Regions from separate parts of the Solwaraspora sp. WMMA2065 genome, predicted to be linked through region 1. Evidence: predicted binding sites of a transcription regulator. Region 1 holds the regulator's gene; each other region holds the start of a gene.

Region 1 (7,851 bases):
AGGGTGGTCGGCAGTTCCCCGGCGGCGATCCGGCAAAAGACACAGCTGTCGCTCACCCGACGGATGGTAGCGGTGACCGGGGTCCGGCCGGTCCACCGCCGCGCCACCAGCGCCTCAACCACCGCGCTACCAGCGGTCCAGCCGACCGGAGAGCAGGGCGAGTGCCGCGACACCGGCGGTCGACGTCCGCAGCACCGCCGGGCCGAGCCGCACCGGCCGGGCCCCGGCGTCGACGAAGGTGGCCAGCTCGGCGTCGTCGATCCCGCCTTCCGGCCCCACCACCAGCAGCACCGACCCGGTGGTCGGCAGGTCGGCGACGGCCAGCCGCTGCTGCGCCGACTCGTGCAGGACGAAGCTGGCGGCCGACGCCGCGCACCGGGCGGCGACCGCGTCGGTGGGCTCGGCCGGCTGCTGGTCGGACCCGCCGATCGTCGGCAGCCACGGCCGGCGGGCCTGTTTGGTGGCCTCCCGCGCGGTGCCGACCCATCGTTGCCGGGCGCGGGCACCACGGTCGTCGCGCCAGCGGGTCACCGAGCGGGCGGCCGCCCACGGGACGATCTCGTCAACCCCGACCTCGGTCATCGCCTGCACCGCCAGCTCGCCCCGGTCGCCCTTGGCAATGCCCTGCGCCACCACCAGCCGGGGGTCGGCGGCGCTGACCTGCCCGGTGTCGGTGATCCGCAGGTCGAGCTGGTGCCGGCCGACGGCCTCGACCACCGCGTCGGCGACACCGCCGCGCCCGTCGGCGAGCCGCAACCGCTCACCCGGGCGCAGCCGGACCACCGTGGCGGCGTGGTGGCCCTCCGGCCCGTCGAGGGTGTGACCCGGCCCGGTCGGCAGGCGCTCGACGAGAAACAGTGGGGCGCTCACGTCGGATCGGTTCTCCGCTGCTGCTCGGCGGCCGGCGTCGGGTCAGCCGTGGCCGTTGAACGCGTCGCGCATCCGGGAGAAGAACCCGCCCTGCTTGGTCAGCTCGGCGACCTCCTCGCCCCGGGCCTTGGCGAACTCCCGCAGCGTCCGCTCCTGCTCCGCGTCGAGCTTGGTCGGGGTACGCACGTCGAGGTGCACGTAGAGGTCGCCGCGGCCGGTGCCGCGCAGATGCGGCACGCCGCGCCCACGCAGCCGCAGGGTGGCACCCGGCTGGGTGCCCGGCTTGACGTCCACCGGCTCGTCGCTGTCCAGGGTCCGGATGGTCAGCCGGGTGCCGAGCGCCGCGGCGGTCATCGGCACGGTGACCCGGCAGTGCAGGTCGTCACCCTTGCGGGAGTAGACGTCGTGCGGCCGCTCGTGGATCTCGACGTACAGGTCACCGGCGGTGCCCCCGCCCGGCCCGACCTCGCCCTGCTGGGCCAGCCGGATCCGCATCCCGTCCTCCACCCCGGCGGGGATCTTGACGGTCAGCGAACGTCGGGTCCGCACCCGGCCGTCGCCGGAACAGGTGGTGCAGGGGTGCGGAATGACGGTGCCGTAGCCCTGGCAGGCGACGCAGGGCCGGGACGAGACCACCTGGCCGAGGAAGGTCCGTTGCACGGACTGCACCTCGCCGCGCCCGCCGCACGCCTCGCAGGTCGCCAGGTGGGTGCCGGCCGCGGTGCCCGCGCCGGAGCATGTGGTGCAGATCACCGCAGTGTCGACGGTGATCGGCGCCTCGACGCCGAACGCGGTGTCGGTCAGATCGAGCTCGAGGCGCAGGATCGCGTCGGCGCCGGGGCGGGTCCGCGACCGGGGCCCACGGGAGCCGGCCGCCGCCCCGAAGAAGGCGTCCATGATGTCCTGGAAGCCGACGAAGGGCCCGGCCCCGCCGGGGCCGCCGCCGGGCGCGCCGCCGGGTGCCAACGGGTCGCCACCGAGATCGACGATCTGCCGCTTCTGGTCGTCGGAGAGCACCTCGTACGCGGCGTTGATGTCCTTGAACTTGTCAGCCGCCACCGGATCCGGATTGACGTCCGGATGGTACTGCCGGGCCAACTTGCGGTAGGCCCGCTTGATGTCGTCAGCGGAGGCGTCCCGGCTCACGCCGAGAATCCCGTAGTAGTCCTTGGCCACTGCGTCTGGTGTCCTCATGTGTCAGTCTCGCATGTGCAGTTCGCCGGGTCGTATTGATCCTGCCCGCCGGTCAGTTCTGCGCCAGCAGATCGCCGACGTAGCGTGCCACGGCGCGAACCGTGGCGATGGTGCCGGGGTAGTCCATCCGGGTGGGCCCCAGCACGCCGAGGCCACCGACCATGACAGTGCCCGGACCGTAACCGGTGCTGACCACGGATGCGGCCCGCAGATTGTCGATTTCGTTCTCGTCGCCGATGCGGACCCGCAGGGTGCTCGGCTCCACCTCGCCGATCAGTTTGAGCAGGACGACCTCCTCCTCCAGTGCCTCCAGTATCGGGCGCAGGGAGCCCTGGAAGTCGAGTAGTCCCCCTCTGGCCAGGTTAGCGGTCCCGGCCAGGGCGAGGCGTTCCTCGTGCCGCTCGACCAGCGTCTCCAGCAGGACCGTCGAAAGCGTGGTCATCGCCGGTCGCAGGTCCGCTGGCACCTCGTCGACCAACGCCTGGACCAACGGCGGGGTGTCGGAGAGCCGACAACCGTCGAGCTTCTCGTTGGCCAGCCGACGCAGGTCGGTCACGTCGTCGGCACTGATCGGGGCCGGCAGCTCCACCAGTCGCTGCTCGACCCGGCCGGTGTCGACGATCAGGACCAGCATCAGCCGAGTGGTCGAGATCGGCACCAGTTCCAGGTGCCGGACCGACGACCGGGCCAGGCTCGGGTACTGCACCACCGCGACCTGGCGGGTGAGCTGGGCGAGCAGCCGGACGGTGCGGTGCACGACGTCGTCGAGGTCGACGGCGCCGGCGAGGAAACGTTCGATCGCCCTGCGCTCGGCCGGGCTGAGCGGTTTCACCCGGGACAGCCGGTCGACGAACAACCGGTAGCCACGGTCGGTCGGGACCCGCCCGGCGCTGGTGTGCGGCTGCCGGATGTAGCCCTCCTCCTCCAGCACCGCCATGTCGTTACGGACGGTCGCCGGTGACACCCCGAGCTGGTGCCGCTCGACCAGCGCCTTGCTGCCGACCGGCTCCTGGGTGGCGACGTAGTCCTCGACGATCGCCCGGAGCACGTCGAGTTTGCGGTCGTCGAGACCCATCTGCACCTCCTCCGCTGACACCGGTCGGACCGGTCCGAGGCTACGGTCCCGGCCGTCACGGCGGCCGCTGGGTGGCCGGACCGACGACGGACGCCGTTGCTGGCACTCGCCGGTTGTGAGTGCCAGCATACGTCGATCGGGCCGGGCCGGCGATGATCAGTTCGCCGGGCGGGGGCGTACCGGGCGATATGTCACCAAACGCACTCACCCTGTCGGATCGGGCGGTTCGCTCGGGCTCGGATCGGTCGGCCGGCGGGCATCGTAAGGCCGGCCGGCCAACCCAGCGCAAGCCGACCGACCAGCGGAGACGGCCTACCCGGACGGGAAATTCGTCGGCGGGGCTAACTGGCGCGGCTTGATCCCTCCCCCTACCGTGTCGGGCATGACTGAACCACCTCGCCCACCAGGGGAGTACGGTCCCGGCGGCATGCCGCAGGACCCCAACTCCCCGCCGCCACCTCCAGCGTCCTACTCGATGCCGGGCGAGGCCTCCTCTCCCGGATACCCCCCGCCGCCCGGCGGCGCGAGCCCGCCCCCCGGCGGATACCCCCCGCCCGGCGGTTTCCCGCCCGGCGGTCCGGCGTACGGAGGTCAACCCCCGTCCGGCTACGCCACCAACGACGACAAGACCTGGGCGCTGATCGCCCACTTCGGTGGCGCCCTGGGCGCGTTCATCAGCTTCGGACCGCTCGGTTTCGTCGGCCCGCTGATCGCCTACCTGGTCAAGGGTCAGCAGTCACCGGCCGTACGGGCGCATGCGCTGGCCGCGCTCAACTTCCAGATCCTCTGGTCGGCGATCGCCTTCGTGCTGCTCTTCGTCAGCTGGTGCCTGTTCTTCATCCCCAGCCTGGTGGTGTTCGCGATCCAGATCATCTTCGGGATCATCGCGGGCGTGAAGGCCAACGAGGGAACGCTGTACAAGTACCCGATGTCCGCCAACTTCATCAAGTGACGCCGCTCGCCCCCGGATCCGTACCGGCTCCGGGGGCGTCACCGGTGGTGACAACGGGCCACCCACGGAAGGTCGCCCAGCAGCGGTTTCACGGCAGCAGGTCACGGACGATCGCGTCGGCCAGCAGCCGGCCACGCAGGGTCAGTACCGCCTGCCCGGCAGTGAGCGCTTCGGGGTCGAGTAGTCCGTCGTCGCCGGCCCGCCGGGCCGCGACCCGGCCGGCCGGGGCCAGGCGCGCCAGCGGCAGCCCGCTGGCCAGACGCAGCCCCAGCATCACCTCTTCGAACTGCTGCTCGGTGTCGGTGAGTAGTTCCCGGCCGTGGCCGGGCGACCGTCCGGCGGCCAGCCGCTCGGCGTACGACCGGGGATGCCGCACGTTCCACCAGCGGACCCCGCCGACGTGGCTGTGCGCCCCCGGCCCGAGCCCCCACCAGTCGCCGCCGGTCCAGTACAACAGGTTGTGCCGGCACCGGCCGGCGTCCGACCGTGCCCAGTTCGACACCTCGTACCAGTCGAATCCGGCGCCGCTCAGGGCCGACTCGGCGGCGAGGTAGCGGTCGGCGGCGACGTCGTCGTCGGGGTACGGCAGTTCGCCGCGCCGCATCCGGGCCGCCAACCGGGTGCCGTCCTCGACGATCAGCGCGTACGCGCTGACGTGGTCCACCCCGGCCGCCACCACCGCCGCCAGCGACTCGTCGAAGTCCGCCGCGCTCTCCCCCGGCGTACCGTAGATCAGGTCGAGATTGACGTGCTCGAACCCGGCCTCCCGGGCCTCTCGGGCGGCGGTGACCGCGCGGCCCGGCGCGTGCCGGCGGTCCAGCACGGCGAGCACCGCCGCCGCGGTCGACTGCATGCCGAGCGACACCCTGGTGTAGCCGGCGGCGCGCAGCGCCCGCAGCGACGCCGGCGTCACCGACTCGGGGTTGGCCTCGGTGGTGACCTCCGCGTCGGCGGCCAGCCCCCAGGTGGCGTCGATCGCGTCGAGCAGCCGGGCCAGTGCGTCGGCGGGCAGCAGACTCGGCGTGCCGCCGCCGACGAAGACCGTGTCCACCTGCCGAGGCGGCCGGTCAGCCAGGACCTTCGCGGCCAGCTCCAGCTCGGCCAGCACGGCGTCCAGGTACTCCCCGACCGGTGCGCTGCCGCCGAGTTCGGCAGGCGTGTACGTGTTGAAGTCGCAGTAGCCGCAGCGGGTGGCGCAGAACGGCACATGCAGATAGACCCCGAAGCCGCGCCGGCCGCTACGGGCGAGCGCGGATGGCGGTAGCGCCCCGTCGGCGGGCACCGGCGTACCGGCGGGTGGTGCTCCTGGCATGGGACTAGTGTGCCGGCATGGATGAGCCCCGACCCACCAGGTCCGCGCAGCCACTGATCCGCACGGCCACCGCCGCCGGGATCACCACCCTGACCCTGGACAGCCCGGGCAACCGCAACGCGCTGTCCACCCCGCTGATGACCGACCTGCTCGCCGCGTTGTCCGCAGCGGTCGCCGACCCGCAGGTCCGGGTGGTGGTGCTGAGCCACACCGGGCCGGTCTTCTGCTCCGGTGCCGACCTGAAGGAGACCGCTGAGGCGTACGCGACCCGGCAGGTGCCGGTCGGGATGCTCGGCGACGTACTGGCGGCGATGTGGGAATGTCCCAAACCGGTGGTGGCCCGGGTCGGCGGCCCGGCCAGGGCCGGCGGGCTGGGGCTGATCGCCGCGGCCGACATCGCGATCTGCGACGCGGCGGCCACCTTCGCCTTCACCGAGGTACGGCTCGGAGTGGTCCCGGCGGTGATCTCCGCCACCGTGCTGCGCCGGCTGCAGCCACGGGCGGCGGCGCAGCTGTACCTCACCGGTGAACCGTTCGACGGTGCCCGGGCGGCGCAGATCGGTCTGGTCAGCGCCGCCGTACCGGCCGGGGAGCTGGACGCCGCGGTGACGGCGAGCTGCGCCGCGCTCGTCCGGGGCGCTCCGGGCGCCCTGGCCGGCACCAAGCAGCTGCTCCGGCGCACTCCGCCGACGGACATCCGGGCCGAGACGGCCGAGCTGCGCGAGCTCTCCACCGGATACTTCCTCTCCGACGAGGGCCGCGAGGGCGTACGGGCGTTCCGCGACAAACGCGACCCGAGCTGGCTGCCGGGACGGTGAGCACGGATACTCGCCCCGAAACGGGGTAAGTCCGGCGTACGGGGCCGAGGCGTACGGCGTAAGGGTCGGGTACGGCAAGCGCGCGGGGCCCTCTCCCGCTGGACGACACAACCGTCCCTGGTGTACCAAAGGTCCCAGCAATACGCGTGGGGGTGACGGTGCGGGCTCGGACGGTGCTGGTGCTGGTCGCCGTGCTGGCGGCAATCGCCCTGTTGGGCGGGGTCGGCCTGGGCCGGTGGATCGGCGATTTCGCGTTGCCCGGTGGTTATCGGGGTTGCACCGTCGAGCTGCCCGATTCCATGCCCGGGGCCGGCGACGGCCAGTTGCGCCGGGTGACGCTCGATCCGGAGCAGATGGCGAACGCCGCCACCATCGCGGCGATCGGAGTGCAGCGCGGGCTGCCGCCGCGTGCCGTGGTGGTGGCGCTGGCGACCGGGTTCCAGGAGTCCAAGCTGCGCAACCTGACCGGCGGTGACCGGGACTCGGTCGGATTGTTCCAGCAGCGACCCAGCCAGGGGTGGGGCACGGTCGAACAGATTCGCGACACCAGGTACGCGACGAACGCGTTCTACGCCGGCCTGGAACGGATCCGGGGCTGGCAGGACATGCGGGTCACCGACGCCGCCCAGGCGGTCCAGCGGTCGGCCTTCCCCGAGGCGTACGAGAAGTGGACCGACGAGTCGCAGGTGCTCACAGCCGCGCTGCTCGGCGAGGCCACCGGCGCGGTCGCCTGCACGGTGACCCAGGATCCGGTGATGCGGGGTGCCGAGGCGACGGCGGCGCTCACGGACGGTCTGCGGCTGGACTGGGGCGGGCTGGAGTCGCTGCTGCCGGGACCGACCACGCCGTCACTGAGCGTTCCGGCAGAGAACACACAGGCCGGGTGGCGATATGCGCACTGGCTGGTTTCCCATGCCACTGATCACGGCGTCAAAAGGGTCACGTTCGGCGATCAGGAATGGACTGCGGAAGGCGGCAGTTGGTCGTCGATTTCCGGCAGTGAGATCGAGACCGGGCGGGTGATGGCGGAGGTCTTCGCCTGACGTCGACAACTGCCCCCTGGTTGCACATCTTAACTGACAGTTAGCGCAACATGCGGCAAATTATACAATCCGGACATCTCGCACGATGCTCCTGTACCGAAAGTGCGTGCCCCGACACCTCACGTGCGATCAACTGTGGCCGACCACACGGCCCGCGAATTGCTGACAATCGGGCCCGGGCGGGCCGGCCGAGAGGCGGGCTAGGATCGGCATCCGCCAGGCCCAAATGGGCGCACCACCGACAGGACGGGAAAGCTGTGTTCGATTACGGCGGGCGGACCGGTTACGAAGCGATCAGCGACATCGACCGCAAGGAGTTCCACGAGCAGGGCTTCCTCCTGCTGCGCAATGTGCTGACCGAGGACCACCGAGCGGCACTCGAGGCCGCGGTCGACCGGGTGTACGCCGAGGAGAAGGCCGCCGGTAAGACCACCGCCGACGGCACCCTGCACCTGCTGGGCTTCCTGGACCGCGACGAACTCTTCGGCGACCTGCTCACCCATCCGATCGCGTTCCCCTACATGTGGGGGCTGGCCGGTTGGAACATCTACACCCACCACAACCATCTCGACGTCACCCCACCGGCG
Region 2 (7,851 bases), 1.0 Mb from region 1:
GCGGCGATGGCGTCCTCGATGCGGTGCTTGCGCTCCTTCATCTCCACCTCGGTGGCGGCCCCGGCCTTGATCACCGCGATGCCGCCGGAGAGCTTCGCCAGCCGCTCGGCGAGCTTCTCGCGGTCCCAGTCCGAGTCGGACGCGTCGATCTCCTTGCGGATCTGGGTGACCCGGTCGGCGACCTCGGAGTCGTTGCCGGCACCGTCGACCACCGTGGTGGTGTCCTTGTCGACCACGATCCGCCGGGCCCGGCCCAGCGACTCCAGCCCGACCGCGTCGAGCTTGTAGCCCAGCTCCGGGGCGATCAGCTCGGCGCCGGTCAGGATCGCCATGTCCTGCAGCATCGCCTTGCGCCGGTCACCGAAGCCGGGGGCCTTGACCGCGCAGATCTTCACGGTCTTGCGTACGGCGTTGACCACCAGGGTGGACAGCGCCTGCCCGTCGACATCCTCGGCGACGATCAGCAGCGGCTTGCTGTCCTGGACGATCTTCTCCAGCAGCGGCAGCAGCTCCTCGATCGAGGAGATCTTCTGGGTGGTGATCAGGATGTACGCGTCCTCGAGGACCGCCTCCTGCGCTTCGGCGTCGGTGACGAAGTGCGGGGAGATGAAGCCCTTGTCGAACTGCAGGCCCTCGGTGACCTCCAGCTCGGTGGCCAGGGTGGAGCCTTCCTCGACGGTGATGACGCCGTCGCGGCCGACCCGCTCCATCGCCTCGGCGATCAGCTCGCCGATCGTGGCGTCCTGGGCCGAGATCGTCGCGACCTGCGCGATCGAGCCCTTGTCGGCCACCTCCGCTGCCTTGGCCAGCAGCGATTCGGAGACCTTCTGTGCGGCCGCGTCGATGCCGCGCTTGAGGCCGGCCGGGTTGGCCCCGGCGGCGACGTTGCGCAGACCTTCACGGACCATCGCCTGGGCGAGCACGGTGGCGGTGGTGGTCCCGTCGCCGGCGACGTCGTTGGTCTTCGTCGCCACCTCCTTGACCAGCTGCGCACCGAGGTTCTCGTACGGGTTGGTGAGCTCGATCTCCTTGGCGATGGTCACGCCATCGTTGGTGATCGTCGGAGCGCCGAACTTCTTGTCCAGCACGACGTTGCGCCCGCGCGGGCCGAGGGTGACCTTGACCGTGTCCGCGAGCGTGTTGACGCCGTGCTCCAAGAGGTGCCGGGCGTCGTCCGAGAAACTCAGGATCTTCGCCATGACATTCCCTTCACAGGCACTAGCCGTCGGCCGGCCGGCGGCTGCCGGCACCGGCCGACGGGCGACGCCCCGAAGCCCCGGGCTGGGGCTTCGGGGCGTTCAGCACTGGCAGTAGGTCACTTCTCGATGACCGCGAGGACGTCGCGGGCGGAGAGCACCAGGTACTCCTCGCCGGCGTACTTGACCTCGGTGCCGCCGTACTTCGAGTAGATGACCGTGTCGCCGACGTTGACGTCAACCGGGATCCGGTTGCCCTTGTCGTCGACGCGGCCGGGGCCGACAGCGAGGACGGTGCCCTCCTGCGGCTTCTCCTTGGCGGTGTCGGGGATCACGATGCCCGACGCCGTGGTGGTCTCAGCCTCGTTCGCCTGGACCAGGATCCGGTCCTCGAGCGGCTTGATCGCAACCTTGGTCGCGGTAGTCACGGGCATACCCTCCTGGGGTATCTGGTTTTGGTGCCGGCCACGTGGGTAACCGGCGTCAATCTGCCTCATGTCCACCGGGCGGATCCGTCGTCGCGGGTGCCGGACCGCCTGGCGTTTCGCTCACCGGCGGGAGCCGGCGGGCTGGCACCCTCGACCCGAGAGTGCTAACCGCAGATTAGCAGTCGCCTGTGCGGAGTGCTAGCCCGATGGCCGAGCATGGACAATGTCGCGGTGCACCCGGACGAACTGGCCGCCCTGCGCGCCCCGGAAGGCGCGGCCGCGCTGGTCACCGCAGCCGAGGTGCTGGCCGCACCGGGCCGGACGGATCCACTCGCGGCGGCGACCGCGCTGCGTACCGCCGGGGTGCCGGCACCGCTGGCGACCGCCGCGCTCACCCAGGCCGCGCTGCGCGCCCGCGCGGTCGGCAAGTTCGGCCCGGCCGCCGCCCGGATGTTCTTCACCCGCGCCGGCCTGGAGCAGGCCACCCGGTCGGTGGTAACCGACCGGCGCGCCGACCGGTTACGCGCCGCCGGGGTACGCCACCTCGCCGACCTGGGCTGCGGTCTCGGCGCGGACACCCTCGCCGCCGCCCGGGCCGGCATCCGGGTGTACGCGGTGGAGGCCGACCCGGGCACCGCCGCGATCGCCGCCGCCAACGCCGAGGCGACCGGGCTGGCCCACCTGGTCGACGTGGTCTGCGCCGACGCCACCGGAGTCGACCTCACCGGCTACGACGCGGTCTTCTGCGACCCGGCCCGCCGGTCCGGCACCGGTCGGCGCACCTTCGACCCGGACAACTACTCCCCGTCCTGGGACTTCGTCCGGACCCTGGTCGCCCGAGTGCCACGGACCGTACTCAAGGTGGCACCGGGCATCGACCACAGGTTGATCCCGCCAGGAGCCGAGGCCGAGTGGGTCAGCGTCGACCGGGAGGTGGTCGAGGCGGCGTTCTGGTGCGGCCCGCTGGCCGACACCCCACGCCGGGCCACCCTGCTGCGGACCGGCCAGCCGGCCACCGACCTGACCGGCGACGGCGGCGAGCCGGTCACCGTCGGCCCGGTCCGGCGTTACCTGTACGACCCGGACGGGGCGGTGGTCCGCTCGCACCTGGTCGCCGCGTTCGCCGCGACCGTCGACGGCACTCTCGCCGACGAGTCGATCGCCTACGTCTACGCCGACACGCCGACCGACACGCCGTACGGCAGGTGTCTGGAGATCACCGACGTGCTGCCGTTCTCGCTGAAGCGGCTGCGGGCGCTGCTGCGCGAACGCGGTGTCACGCGGCTGGAGATCCTCAAACGCGGATCCCCGCTCGACCCCGCCCAGTTGCGCCGCGACCTGCGGCTGCGTACCGCCTCTGGGGCCGGCGTGGCGGCGAGTCTGGTGCTGACCCGGGTGGCCGGCGCCCCGACGGCGCTGCTCGCCCACCCGGTGCCGGCGCCGGGCCGGTGAGCGCGCCAGCCTGATGAGCGCGCGGGGCCGGTAACGTCGCGCGGCATGGCAGGTACCGCGACTCCGGCGACGACGCTGCTGACCAAGCGGCAGATCACCTTCCAACTGCACCCGTACCGGGTCTCGCCGGACACCCCGGACTACGGCGCGGCGGTCGCGGCCGCCCTCGGCGTCGCCGCCGAGCAGGTGTTCAAGACGCTGGTGGCGCAGGTCGACGGGGCACTCGCCGTCGGCGTCGTGCCGGTCACCGGGGAGCTGGACCTGAAGGCTCTGGCGGTGGCGCTCGGTGGTAAGCGCGCGGTGCTGGCCGAGCGGGTGCTCGCCGAACGGACCACCGGGTACGTCCGGGGCGGGATCAGCCCGATCGGGCAGCGTAAACGCCTGCCGACGGTGCTGGACGCCTCGGCGCAGCGGTACGCCGAAATGTACGTCTCGGCCGGCCGCCGCGGGTTGCAGTTGAGTATCACTCCGGTTGACCTCGCAGCGGTGACTGGCGCCCGATTCGCCCCAATCGCTGCTCACTGATCCGGTCAGGCGACGGGCAGGTGTCCGCCGCGTTGCTGAATTGTTATCGCGAGCAACAAAACTGGTGACGTCACCGTCTTGTGCCCGGCGCCACACTCCTAATACGTTGCCGGACACAACAAAAACCGCGATGGCCCAGCTCAGCCCCAGGCCGTTGCCGTCGCCGGCCGGGCCTCCGGAGCTCACCAGCGCCCCGCGAGCCCACGCCCGAGACCGCACGACACACACCAGCACAACCCCTTGTACGCGAAACATCACCCTTCGAAAGGACCCGAGCGATGCGCAAAGGGATCCTCAGCACCGCCGCCGCCGGTGTCCTGCTCGCCGGCGGCCTGACCGCCTGTGGCAGCGACACCGGCACCGACACCGGCAGCGGCGACACGCCGACCCCGAAGATCGGCGTGATCCTGCCGGACAGCGCCTCCTCCGACCGCTGGGAGACCGCCGACCGGCGCTTCCTGCAGGAGGCGTTCGACGCCGCCGGCGTCAACGCCAGCATCCAGAACGCCCAGGGCGACAAGGCCCAGTTCCAGACCCTCGCCGACCAGATGATCACCGACGGGGCCACCGTCCTGATGATCGTCAACCTGGACTCCGGCACCGGCAAGGCCGTGCTGGACAAGGCCAAGCAGCAGGGCGTCGCCACCATCGACTACGACCGGCTCACCCTGGGCGGCTCCGCCGAGTACTACGTCAGCTTCGACAACGAGGCCGTCGGCCAACTGCAGGGCGAGGGCCTGGTCAAGTGCCTGACCGACGCCGGCGTGGAGAAGCCGACCATCGCCACCCTCAACGGCTCGCAGACCGACAACAACGCCACCCTGTTCAAGGCCGGCTACGACGGCGTGCTCGACCCGCTGTACGAGTCCGGCGAGTACGTCAAGGGCCCGGACCAGTGGGTGCCGGACTGGGACAACACCCAGGCCGCCACGCTGTTCGAGCAGATGCTGACCCAGACCGGCGGCGAGGTCGACGGCGTGCTGGCCGCCAACGACGGCCTCGGCAACGCGGCGATCTCGGTGCTCAAGCGCAACGAGCTCAACGGTCAGGTGCCGGTCACCGGGCAGGACGCCACCCCGCAGGGCCTGCAGAACATCCTCGCCGGCGACCAGTGCATGACCGTCTACAAGGCGATCAAGGCCGAGGCGCAGGCCGCCGCCGACCTGGCGGTCGCGCTGGCGAACGGTGAGCGCAAGGAGGTCGCGCAGACCGTCACCGACCCGGAGACCAACCGGGAGGTGCCGTCGGTGCTGCTCACCCCGCAGGCCATCTACAAGGAGAACGTCGCCGACGTGGTCAACGACGGCTACGTCACCGCCGAGGAGCTCTGCACCGACGAGTTCGCCGAGCTCTGCGCCGAGGCCGGCATCAGCTGACCGGCGTACCGCCGACCGACCGGTAGCCCCGCCGCGGGTGTCACCCGGCAGCACCATCGCCCGGTGACACCCGCGGCGGCGGAACCGGCGCCGGCCGGGCACCCTCACGAAGGAGACCACCCGTGTCCGCGACCCCCCTGCTGCAACTGCGCGGGATCGACAAGAACTTCGGCCCCGTCCAGGTGCTGCGCAACGTCGACTTCGCCGTCCACGCCGGCGAGGTGACCGCGCTCGTCGGCGACAACGGCGCCGGCAAGTCCACCCTGGTCAAGTGCATCAGCGGCATCCACCCGATCGACCGCGGCGAGGTCGTCGTCGATGGCCGCCGGGTGCACATCCACAACCCGCGCGACGCCGCCTCGCACGGCATCGAGGTCGTCTACCAGGACCTCGCGCTCTGCGACAACCTCGACATCGTGCAGAACATGTTCCTCGGGCGGGAGAAGCGCTCCGGGATCGTCCTGGACGAGACCACCATGGAGCAGATGGCCGCGGACACCCTCGCCGGGCTCTCCGTCCGGACCGTCAAGTCGCTGCGGCAGCTCGTCGCCAGCCTCTCCGGCGGCCAGCGCCAGACCGTCGCCATCGCCAAGGCTGTGCTGTGGAACAGCAAGGTCGTCATCCTCGACGAACCCACCGCGGCGCTCGGCGTCGCCCAGACCGCCCAGGTGCTCGAACTGGTCCGCCGGCTCGCCGACAACGGCCTCGCCGTCGTACTGATCTCGCACAACATGAACGACGTCTTCGCGGTGTCGGACCGGATCGCCGCGCTGTACCTCGGCCAGATGGTCGCCCAGGTACGGAGCACGGAGATCACCCACGCGCAGATCGTGGAGCTGATCACCGCCGGCCGCAGCGGTGACCTCGGCCTACCGGCCGACAACGGCACCGAGTACGCCGCCACCAACGGACCGGGAGCCGACCGATGAGCACCGCCACCTCCACAGTCCAGCGGCCCGCCGCCCCGGCCGACTCGCCCGGCGTCGGCGAACACCTGCGCAACTACTTCTCCCGGATCCGCGGCGGCGACCTCGGCGCGCTGCCCGCGATCCTCGGCCTCGTCGTGCTCTGCACGGTCTTCTCGATCGTGCGGCCCAACTTCTTCACCGCCGGCAACTTTGCCAACCTGTTCATTCAGGGCGGCGCGGTCACCCTGATCGCGATGGGGCTGATCTTCGTCCTGCTGCTCGGTGAGATCGACCTGTCCGCCGGCTTCGCCAGCGGCGTCTGCGCCGCGATCCTGGCGGTCGTCTCCACCGAGATGGGACTGCCCTGGTACGTGGCGGTGCTGGCAGCCGTGGCCACCGGAACCCTGATCGGCACCGTCCTCGGGTTCCTGGTCGCCAAGGTCGGCATCCCGTCGTTCGTGGTCACCCTGGCCGCGTTCCTCGCCTTCCAGGGCACGGTGCTGCTGCTGATCGAAGGCGGCAAGAACGTCTCGCTGCGCGACGACGTGCTGATCGCGATCGTCAACCGCAACGTCCCGCCGGTGATCGGCTGGGCGATCTTCGGCGTCGGGGTGGCCGGGTTCGCGCTGATCCAGCTGCTGCGCTACCGCACCCGGTCCGCCAAGGGCCTGGTCACCGACCCGATCGTGGTGGTGCTAACCCGCATCGGAGTGCTGATCGCGATCGCCGGTGCCGCCGTCTACATCCTCAACCAGGAGCGCAGCATCAACCCGCTGATCACCTCGCTGCGCGGGGTGCCGATCGTGGTGCCGGTCATCGTGGTACTGCTGATCTTCTGGACCTTCGTGCTGCGGCGCACCGCGTACGGCCGGCACATCTACGCGGTCGGCGGCAACCGGGAAGCCGCCCGCCGGGCCGGCATCAACGTCGACCGGATCCGGATCTCCGCCTTCATGATCTGCTCCTCGATGGCCGCCGTCGGCGGCATCGTGGCCGCCAGCCGCGCCAACTCGGTGGACGCCAACACCGGCGGCAGCAACGTGCTGCTGTTCGCCGTCGGCGCGGCGGTGATCGGCGGCACCAGCCTCTTCGGCGGCAAGGGCCGGGTCCTCGACGCGGTCCTCGGCGGCGCCGTGGTCGCGGTCATCGAGAACGGCATGGGACTGCTGAATGTCAGCTCCGGGGTGAAGTTCGTCTTCACCGGTCTGGTGCTGCTGCTGGCCGCCAGCGTCGACGCGCTGTCCCGCCGTCGCGCCGCCGCCGGGTCCCGATGACTGCGGAGACGACGAACCGATGCGGGCAGGACCCAGCCAGGAGGAGATCCGCCGGCACAACCTCGGCGCGCTGCTGCGGCACGTGCACGTGCACGGCGCCACCTCACGGGCCGAACTGACCACCACGCTGGGGCTCAACCGCAGCACCATCGGCGCGCTCACCGCCGACCTGGCCGCCGCCGGCCTGGTCAGCGAGGGCGGTGCCCGGGAAACCGGCCGGGCCGGACGACCGTCGCTGGTCGTCCGGCCCGCGTCCGAGCGGGTGTACGCGTACGCGCTCAGCATCGAGGTCGACCGGTTACGGGCCGCCCGGGTCGGACTTGGTGGCCGGATCCTCGACACGCGCACCGGCGAGCGACCCCGGGGCACCCTCGCCGCCGAGGCGGTCGGCCCACTCGCCGGCTTCGTCAAGGAGCTGCACCAGGCGGTGCCGGCCGGCGCGGTCTGCGTCGGCAGCGGCGTCGCGGTCTGCGGCATGGTCCGCCGCGACGACGGCATGGTCCGGCTCGGCCCCACCATGGGCTGGGTCGACGAGCCGCTCGGCGCGGCCCTCGCCGAGGCGCTCGGCGACGACCGGGGCGTGCTGGTCGGCAACGTCTCCGACGTGTGCGCGCTGGCCGAACACACCCGGGGCGCGGCGGTCGGCTGCGACCACGTCGTCTACCTGTACGGCGACGTCGGCGTCGGCGCCG
Region 3 (7,851 bases), 2.8 Mb from region 1:
GGCAGACCGCCGCCGAGGCCGGCACCGGGGGCGGTGACACCTGCGGTGACCCGGCGAACCTCACCGGCGCCGGCCTGGTCGACGCGTACGCGGCGGTGCAGGCCGCCCGGTCCAACGCCTGATCGGCGCTCGGCCGGTCTGCGCACCGGTCGGCTGACCGGCGGGAGCAGAGACGCCGCAGGGCGGTTACCGGGAAGCTGCCCGGTAACCGCCCTGCGGTCTTGTCGCTACCTTCTTGTCGCTACTGCGGCGTGGCTGGACTCAGAAGTCCATCTCGCCGCCGCCCGGCGCACCCGCCGGAGCCGGGGTCTTCTCCGGCTTGTCCGCCACCACGGCCTCGGTGGTCAGGAACAGCGCCGCGATCGACGAGGCGTTCTGCAGCGCCGACCGGGTCACCTTGGCCGGGTCGATGATGCCCGCCTGCAGCAGGTCCACGTAGTCGCCGTTGGCGGCGTTGAGGCCGTGGCCGGCCTCCAGGTTGCGGACCTTCTCCACCACGACGCCGCCTTCGAGGCCGGCGTTGACGGCGATCTGCCGCAGCGGGGCGTCCAGCGCGATCTTCACGATCTGCGCGCCGGTCGCCTCGTCGCCGACCAGGTCGAGCTTGTCGAAGGCGGTCTTGCCGGCCTGCACCAGGGCGACGCCACCACCAGGGACGATGCCCTCCTCGACGGCTGCCTTGGCGTTGCGCACCGCGTCCTCGATGCGGTGCTTGCGCTCCTTGAGCTCCACCTCGGTGGCCGCGCCGACCTTGATCACCGCGACGCCACCGGCCAGCTTGGCCAGCCGCTCCTGCAGCTTCTCACGGTCGTAGTCGGAGTCGCTCTTCTCGATCTCGGCCCGGATCTGGTTGACCCGGCCCTGGATCTGCTCGGCGTCGCCGGCACCGTCGACGACCGTGGTCTCGTCCTTGGTCACCTGGACCTTGCGGGCCCGGCCCAGCATGTCGATGGTCACCGCGTCGAGCTTCAGGCCGAGCTCCTCGCTGACGACCTGGCCGCCGGTGAGGATCGAGATGTCGGTCAGCATCGCCTTGCGGCGGTCACCGAAGCCGGGAGCCTTGACGGCAACCGACTTGAAGGTGCCGCGCACCTTGTTGACGATCAGGGTGGCCAGCGCCTCGCCCTCGACGTCCTCGGCGATGATCAGCAGCGGCTTGCCCGACTGCATGATCTTCTCCAGGATCGGGAGCAGATCCTTGACCGAGGAGATCTTGCTGTTGACGATCAGGATGTAGGGGTCGTCGAGGACGGCCTCCATCCGCTCCGGGTCGGTCCAGAAGTAGGGCGAGATGTAGCCCTTGTCGAAGCGCATACCCTCGGTGAGCTCGAGCTCCAGGCCGAAGGTGTTGCTCTCCTCGACGGTGATGACGCCTTCCTTGCCGACCTTGTCCATCGCCTCGGCGATGATCTCGCCGACGCTGGAGTCACCGGCGGAGATCGACGCGGTGGACGCGATCTGCTCCTTGGTCTCCACGTCCTTGGCGAGCTTGCTCAGCTCCTCCGCGACGCTGGACACGGCGGCCTCGATGCCCCGCTTCAGGGCCATCGGGTTCGCGCCGGCCGCGACGTTGCGCAGGCCCTCGCGGACCAGGGCCTGGGCCAGGACGGTCGCCGTCGTCGTGCCGTCACCGGCCACGTCGTCGGTCTTCTTGGCGACCTCCTTGACCAGCTCGGCGCCGATCTTCTCGTACGGGTCCTCGAGCTCGATCTCCTTGGCGATGCTCACACCATCGTTGGTGATGGTGGGGGCGCCCCACTTCTTTTCGAGCACGACGTTGCGGCCCTTCGGGCCCAGCGTCACCTTGACGGCGTCGGCGAGGGTGTTCATACCCCGCTCGAGACCGCGGCGCGCCTCTTCGTCGAACGCGATCATCTTGGCCATACGGCGTTGTCCTCCTGGACGCTCGCAGCACCGGAGCCGGTCAGCTCCGCCATGCCGCCTGCTCTACGCACCTTCGGACGTCGCTACCTGACGACAGTGACGTCCGCCGGCCGGGCCGGATAGCCCGCGACGACCGGCCATCTCCGCCACCCCGCGAAGCGGGACGACGGCGGTGGCCCCACCGCCCCGACCTTTGGCACTCCCGGTTGGCGAGTGCCAATCCTTGTTTAGCACTCTCCCCTGTCGAGTGCAAGCGAACAGCAACTTGCCGGCCCGACGTACCCCTTCGGGCCGCACGGCCGCCGACAGCGGTCGCGGTCAGGATCAGGTGAGCAGGATCGCCGGGCGGCGAGACGATGAAAGGCGCCGGCTCCACCAGGAGAACCGACGCCTTGCGGGTACGCAGACTGTGTCGACTAGGCGATGACCCGGACCCTCTCCGCCTGAGGACCCTTCTGCCCCTGAGCGATCTCGAACTCGACGCGCTGCCCGTCGTCGAGCGCCTTGTAGCCGTCCATCTCGATCGCGGAGAAGTGGACGAAGACGTCCTGCCCCCCGTCGACCGCGATGAAACCGTAGCCCTTCTCGCTGTTGAACCACTTCACGGTGCCCTGCGCCACGGTGCACTTCCTCACTTCTGTCGTGCCGGGCCTCTGCCGGCCCTCTGGTCGGCGCGTTCGCCGACCGAAGCCACCGATCGGGACTCCAGTGCGGGTGCCCGAGTACAGCAGCCGAAATCGCACGCTACACGAGGTCCGACGGCACCGCACTACCCCAAAAGGGGACATTAACCCCCAGTCAAGTCTCTCTGGCACCACATTTCGTTGACCACGTGTGTCCCGTACACCGCAGAACGTGAAGTCCGGACGGCATCGCGCGCCTGGCAGCCGGGCCGTCCGACGGCCGGACCGCACCGCGCCCCGACATGACCGCGCCCGCCAACGCCACCCGGTGGCCGCCGCCGTCGGGCTACTCATCGTGCTGTCGGCGTTCACCGGCGGCCTGCCCGGGGACGCCGGCAAACCACCGCCGCGCGAGCCGGGCTGGACCGTCGCCGACCAGGACCACGACCATCAGCGCAGCGTGTTGCTGCGCGCCGGGCCGGTGCCGACACCGACCGACGGATTCTTCTCCTGGGCGGCGCTGAACCGGCGTACCGGGCTGATCACCGGGTCACCGAACTTCACCGCACAGAGCGACACCATGTCGTTGATCAAGGTGTGGTTGGCCGCCGACGACCTGCGCCGCGCCGACGAACAGGGCCACATGCTCCGGACACCTCAGCTCGCCCAGCTGTCGTCGATCATCCGGGACAGCGACAATCCCGGCGCGGACGCCACCTACGACCGGGTCGGTGGCCAGGAGTCCATCGAGCGGATGGTACGGATCTGCGGACTGACCGACTCGGCCCCGGAGCGCGACCGGTGGAGCAACACGATCGTCTCCGCCCGCGATGTGACCAGGCTGGGGCGCTGCCTCGCCGACGGGCGGGCGGCCGGGCCGCAGTGGACACCGTGGCTGCTGTCCGAGATGCGCGCCGTCCGCGGTGCGGGCGACTTCGGCCCGCGGGACGCGCTCACCGCCGAGTACGCGGCCACCATCGCGATCAAGAATGGCTGGCTGCTGCGCGACGAGGACGGGCTCTGGCACGTCAGCTGCCTCGCGATCGGGGAGACCTGGGTGATCGGCGCGCTGGCCCGCTACCCCGGGCGGCACGGGCTCGACCACGGCATCGACTACTGCCGGCAACTCGGCACCGCCCTGCTGCTGGTGGCGTGACCCCGTTGCCGGCGAGGGCATGACCGTGGCGGCTGGTGGCGTGACCGGTACGGGCCGGGCCGAAGGCGGGATTCCGGTTGTCCGCCGGGCCGCGCCGGGCAAGCATGCCGGCATGGGAACTGGGACCGACACCGACCACGTCGTACCGCCGGTAGCCGCAGTCCGGCGGATCCGGGCCGACGACGCCGCCCGGATGCGCGCGCTGCGGCTGGAGATGCTCGCCGATTCGCCGCTGGCGTTCATCGAACGGCTCGCCGACGCGGCGGCCCGCCCGCTGCACGAGTACGCCGAGCGGGCAGCCCGGTCCGCCGTCGGTGACCTGATCGCCCAGTTCGTGGCCGAGACCGGACCGACATCGTTCGTGGCGCACGCGGGAGCACACGTCTGGCGCGACGACCCGTCGGTGTCCGTCCTGTTCGCCGTCTACATCAGCCCGGCCTGGCGCGGCCGGAGCCTGCTCGCCGAACTGGTAGACGCGGTCGCTGCCTGGTCACGTGCGGCCGGGCGGCCGGAGCTGCTGCTGGAGGTGGTGGTCGGCAACGACCGGGCGGTACGGGCGTACCAGCGGCTCGGCTTCGCCGACACCGGCGTACGCCTGCCGCACCCGACCCGGCCGGACCTGACCGAGTTGCAGATGCGCCGGCCGGCGTGACCGGCGGGCCGGCACGGGAGCCGACCCGACACCGGGCCGGCACGGGAGCCGACCCGGCTCCCGTGCTGCGCCGGGTCAGACGTGCCGGCGGGACTGGACGATCCGGAACCGGCCGGCGACGTACGCGCCGTCGGTCAACGCCGAGTTCGCCGCGGCGTTGGCACCGCTGGCGTGGAAGTCGGAGAAGGCCGCCGACTGGTTGACGAACACGCCGCCGGTGAGGTTCGCCGACAGGTGCACACCGACGTCCAGCGCGGCGGTCTCCACGTCGGCGAGCACCCGCTGGTCGGTCGAGTAGACGCCGGCGGTGAGCGCACCCCGGGCTGCGACCGTACGTCGGAAGATCTCGACGCTGTGCGCGGTGGACGCGGTGGCGACGACGAAGGTGACCGGCCCGAACCACTCCCGGCCGTAGACGTCGTCGGCGTCCGCGTCGAGCTTGACGACCAGCGGGGTACGCACCACCGCGTTCGGGTAGGCCGGGTGGCTGATCTCCCGCGACTCCAGCACCGGTTCGCCGAGCTTGGCCGCTGCGGCGAGCCGGTCGAGGACCGCGTCGTCGACGATCGCGCCGATGAGCTCGACCGCCCGGGCCGGGTCGCCGGTCAGTTTGCCGATCGCGGCGGCGATGCCGTCGGCCACCTCGTCCGGGCTCTTGTGCCCCTGATCGGTTTCGATGCCGCCGGCCGGCACCAGGATGTTCTGCGGGGTGGTGCACATCTGGCCGCTGTAGAGCGAGAGGGAAAAGGCAATGTTGCGGCACATGCCGGCGAAGTCCGCCGTGGAGTCGACGATGATCGTGTTGACACCGGCCTTCTCGGTGTAGACGGTGGCCTGACGGGCGTTGGCCTCCAGCCAGTCGCCGTACTCGGTGGAGCCGGTGAAGTCGATGATCCGCACCTCGGGGCGGCCGGCGAGGACGGTCGCCAACCGCTCCCCCGGCGCCTCGGCCGCGAGCTGCACCAGGTTCGGGTCGAAGCCGGCCTCGCTGAGCACCTCGCGGGCGTAGCGGACGGTGATCGCCAGCGGCAGCACCGCGCCCGGGTGCGGCTTGACCAGCACCGGATTTCCGGTGACCAGGGAGGCGAACAGCCCCGGGTAGGAATTCCAGGTCGGGAAGGTGTGGCAGCCGATGACCAGCGCGACGCCGCGCGGCACCACATGGAACGTCTTGGCCATCCGCAGCGGCTCGCCCCGACCGGTCGGCTTCTCCCAACCGGCGGTCCGTGGGTGGCGGGTCATCTCGGCGTACGCGTAGGCGATGGCTTCCAGCGCGCGGTCCAGCGCGTGCGCCCCGCCGGCCTGGAACGCCATCACGAACGCCTGACCGGTGGTGAACTGCACCGCGTTGGCCAGCTCGAAGCTGTGCTCGTGCAGCCGGGCGAGGATCTCCAGGCAGACGCCGGCCCGGCTGCGCGGGCCGGCCTCGCGCCAGGCGGGCAGCGCGGCCCGGGCGGCGGTGATCAGCTGGTCGGCGTCGGCGCGGGGGTACCGGGCGCCGAGTTCGATGCCGAACGGGCTGTCGTCGGTGGCGACCGGTTCGCCGGTGGCGGTGGGCTGGTCGAGGGGGAAATCCCTGCCCAGGTAGGCGCGGAAAGCCGCCGCGCCCTCGGCGGCGGCGTGTTCGCCGTAGATCCGAGGGCTCGGCGACTCGGGGTAGGCCGACCAGTAGTCGCGTTCGACGATCGCGGTCAGCGCGCGGGCCAGGGTGTCGGCGTGCGTGACGTACAGCGGGTGCGGGGTCTCCGTCATGCCGTCATCATGCCTCAGATGGTCTGCTGCCAGTTCTGCCAGATGTCGACCGCCCGGAAGCCGAGCGCCTCGTTGATCGCGATCATGTGCTGGTTGCTGTCGGCGTTCCAGGTGTCGATCACCCGCAGCGCCGGTTCGTGGCGCAACGTGAACCGCAGGTTCTCGATCTTGACGATGGTGCCCAGCCGGTGACCGCGATGATCCGGGTCGACGATGGTGATCTGTTGATAGGCGTGCCAGTCCGGTTCGGCCTGCCGGGTGATGTTGCTCCAGGCGACGATCCGGCCGCTGTCCAGATGTCGGGTCACCGTGTGGTAGCTGCGGGTGCCGGCCGCCTCCCGGGCCAGATCCGCTTCGTGGATCCGGTCGGCGTCGACCTTTTCCGGCTCCCACTCCAGGTCACCCATTGGCGAGTCGGTCACCATCCGCCCGTCCAGGTAGGCGAGATCGGCGCGGTAGTCCTCAGGGCAGGGTCCGACCCAGGTCAGCAACTCGTAGCCGGGGGCGCGGCGCCAGTCCTCGGCGAGCATCACGTCGAGCGCCGGCTGGTCGACCGCGTCGATTTCGAGCCGACGGCGCGCCTCGACCAGGGCCGATTTGACCCCCACGGCGAGGGCGAAGGCGGTCGGCGCCGGGTCGCGGGCGACGCCGCCGGGCATGGTGTCCGCCGAGTGCCCCATGATCCGGGTGCGGCCGACCTCCCGGGCCCGCCGCACGGCGTACGCGTACAGTGCGCGACCGATGCCGCGCCGCCGGTGCCCGGGGGCCACCTGGATGTCCACGCCGACGTTGTCGAGGTTGTCGAGCAACGGGAACTCCATGGCGACCAACCCGACCGGTACGCCGTCCACACTGGCCAACGCGGCCTCGAACCGTACGCTGTGCCGCTGATGCCGCAGCAGGGCCTCGAACCACTGCCGGGGCGTCGGCGGTATGTCCGGGACGGAGGTGGCCGACCGCTTGATCTGGTACGCCTGCTCGAAGGCGGCCTCGTCGGCCGGATCCAGCGGGGTGATGGTGATGTCCATGCCGTCGAGCGTGACGGGGCGGGACCACCAGCGCGACCGAATTACCGGTCGGGGGATGTTGGTCGGGAGGACGCTCGCACAGCGCCTCCGGCGCCGTCGGTCGTTGGGACCCGGGGTTGAGATTGTTGCCAAGCTCGGTCGGGGCCCTTACGGCGAGTCGTCCTCCCGCACGGAGCATCCTGCGCCGTGCAAGTGCAGCCGTCAAGACCCCACCGGCGTATTTTCTCGACCTATGGCAAAACTCTGACTACGGACCGCACACGAACATCGGCTGATCAGCGTAGGCCGATCAGCCGATTCAGTGGAGGGTGCGCTGGTCAGAAGGTCAGCCGAGCAGCCCTGCCTCACGAACCGAACGCAACGACGGTTTCACCCGATGAGTAGGGCCGACCTGCCCGGCGACCGCGTCGATGGTTTTCAGGCCTTCGCCGGTGTTGTAGACGACCGTCTCGGCGGCCGGGTCCAGCCGTCCACTGCCGACCAGCTTCTTCAGCACCGCCGTGGTCACCCCACCGGCCGTCTCGGCGAACACACCGGTGGTCCGGGCCAGCAGCCGGATCCCCGCCCGGATCTCGTCGTCGTCGGCGTAGTCCATCCAGCCACCGGTGCGCCGCACCGCCTCCAACGCGTACAGACCGGCGGCCGGGTCGCCGATGTTGAGCGACTTGGCGATCCCGGTCGGCTTCACCGGCACGATCTGGTCGGTGTCGCGGTGCAGCGCGGTCGCGATCGGGTTGCAACCGGCGGACTGAGCGC

What was found. Region 1 encodes HrcA, which represses chaperone genes, less so after heat shock. Its sites were predicted from a motif close to GGTTNGCACNCTCNNNNNGAGNGTGCNAACC; they were not measured.
Region 2: a site for HrcA is predicted at 1,764-1,794, ahead of groES (co-chaperone GroES). Genes of this name have one in related genera too.
Region 3: a site for HrcA is predicted at 2,076-2,106, ahead of groL (chaperonin GroEL). Genes of this name have one in related genera too.

What each region holds. Positions count from the first base shown of each region.
Region 1 is NZ_CP128361.1:2,875,809-2,883,659, forward strand. Features, by position in the region: gene O7610_RS12980 (histidine triad nucleotide-binding protein) at 1-56, opposite strand, end outside; gene O7610_RS12985 (16S rRNA (uracil(1498)-N(3))-methyltransferase) at 127-870, opposite strand; gene dnaJ (molecular chaperone DnaJ) at 913-2,046, opposite strand; gene hrcA (heat-inducible transcriptional repressor HrcA) at 2,117-3,139, opposite strand; gene O7610_RS13000 (DUF4870 domain-containing protein) at 3,522-4,091, shown strand; gene hemW (radical SAM family heme chaperone HemW) at 4,180-5,403, opposite strand; gene O7610_RS13010 (enoyl-CoA hydratase-related protein) at 5,421-6,221, shown strand; gene O7610_RS13015 (hypothetical protein) at 6,374-7,264, shown strand; gene O7610_RS13020 (phytanoyl-CoA dioxygenase family protein) at 7,522-7,851, shown strand, end outside.
Region 2 is NZ_CP128361.1:3,908,292-3,916,142, forward strand. Features, by position in the region: gene groL (chaperonin GroEL) at 1-1,199, opposite strand, end outside; gene groES (co-chaperone GroES) at 1,316-1,624, opposite strand; gene O7610_RS17760 (class I SAM-dependent methyltransferase) at 1,841-3,076, shown strand; gene ybaK (Cys-tRNA(Pro) deacylase) at 3,122-3,601, shown strand; gene O7610_RS17770 (sugar ABC transporter substrate-binding protein) at 3,880-4,977, shown strand; gene O7610_RS17775 (ATP-binding cassette domain-containing protein) at 5,100-5,906, shown strand; gene O7610_RS17780 (sugar ABC transporter permease) at 5,903-7,159, shown strand; gene O7610_RS17785 (ROK family transcriptional regulator) at 7,179-7,851, shown strand, end outside.
Region 3 is NZ_CP128361.1:5,673,246-5,681,096, reverse strand. Features, by position in the region: gene O7610_RS25785 (S8 family serine peptidase) at 1-122, shown strand, start outside; gene groL (chaperonin GroEL) at 262-1,884, opposite strand; gene O7610_RS25775 (cold-shock protein) at 2,301-2,504, opposite strand; gene O7610_RS25770 (serine hydrolase family protein) at 2,740-3,663, shown strand; gene O7610_RS25765 (GNAT family N-acetyltransferase) at 3,776-4,315, shown strand; gene paaN (phenylacetic acid degradation protein PaaN) at 4,391-6,067, opposite strand; gene O7610_RS25755 (GNAT family N-acetyltransferase) at 6,082-7,095, opposite strand; gene thrC (threonine synthase) at 7,421-7,851, opposite strand, start outside.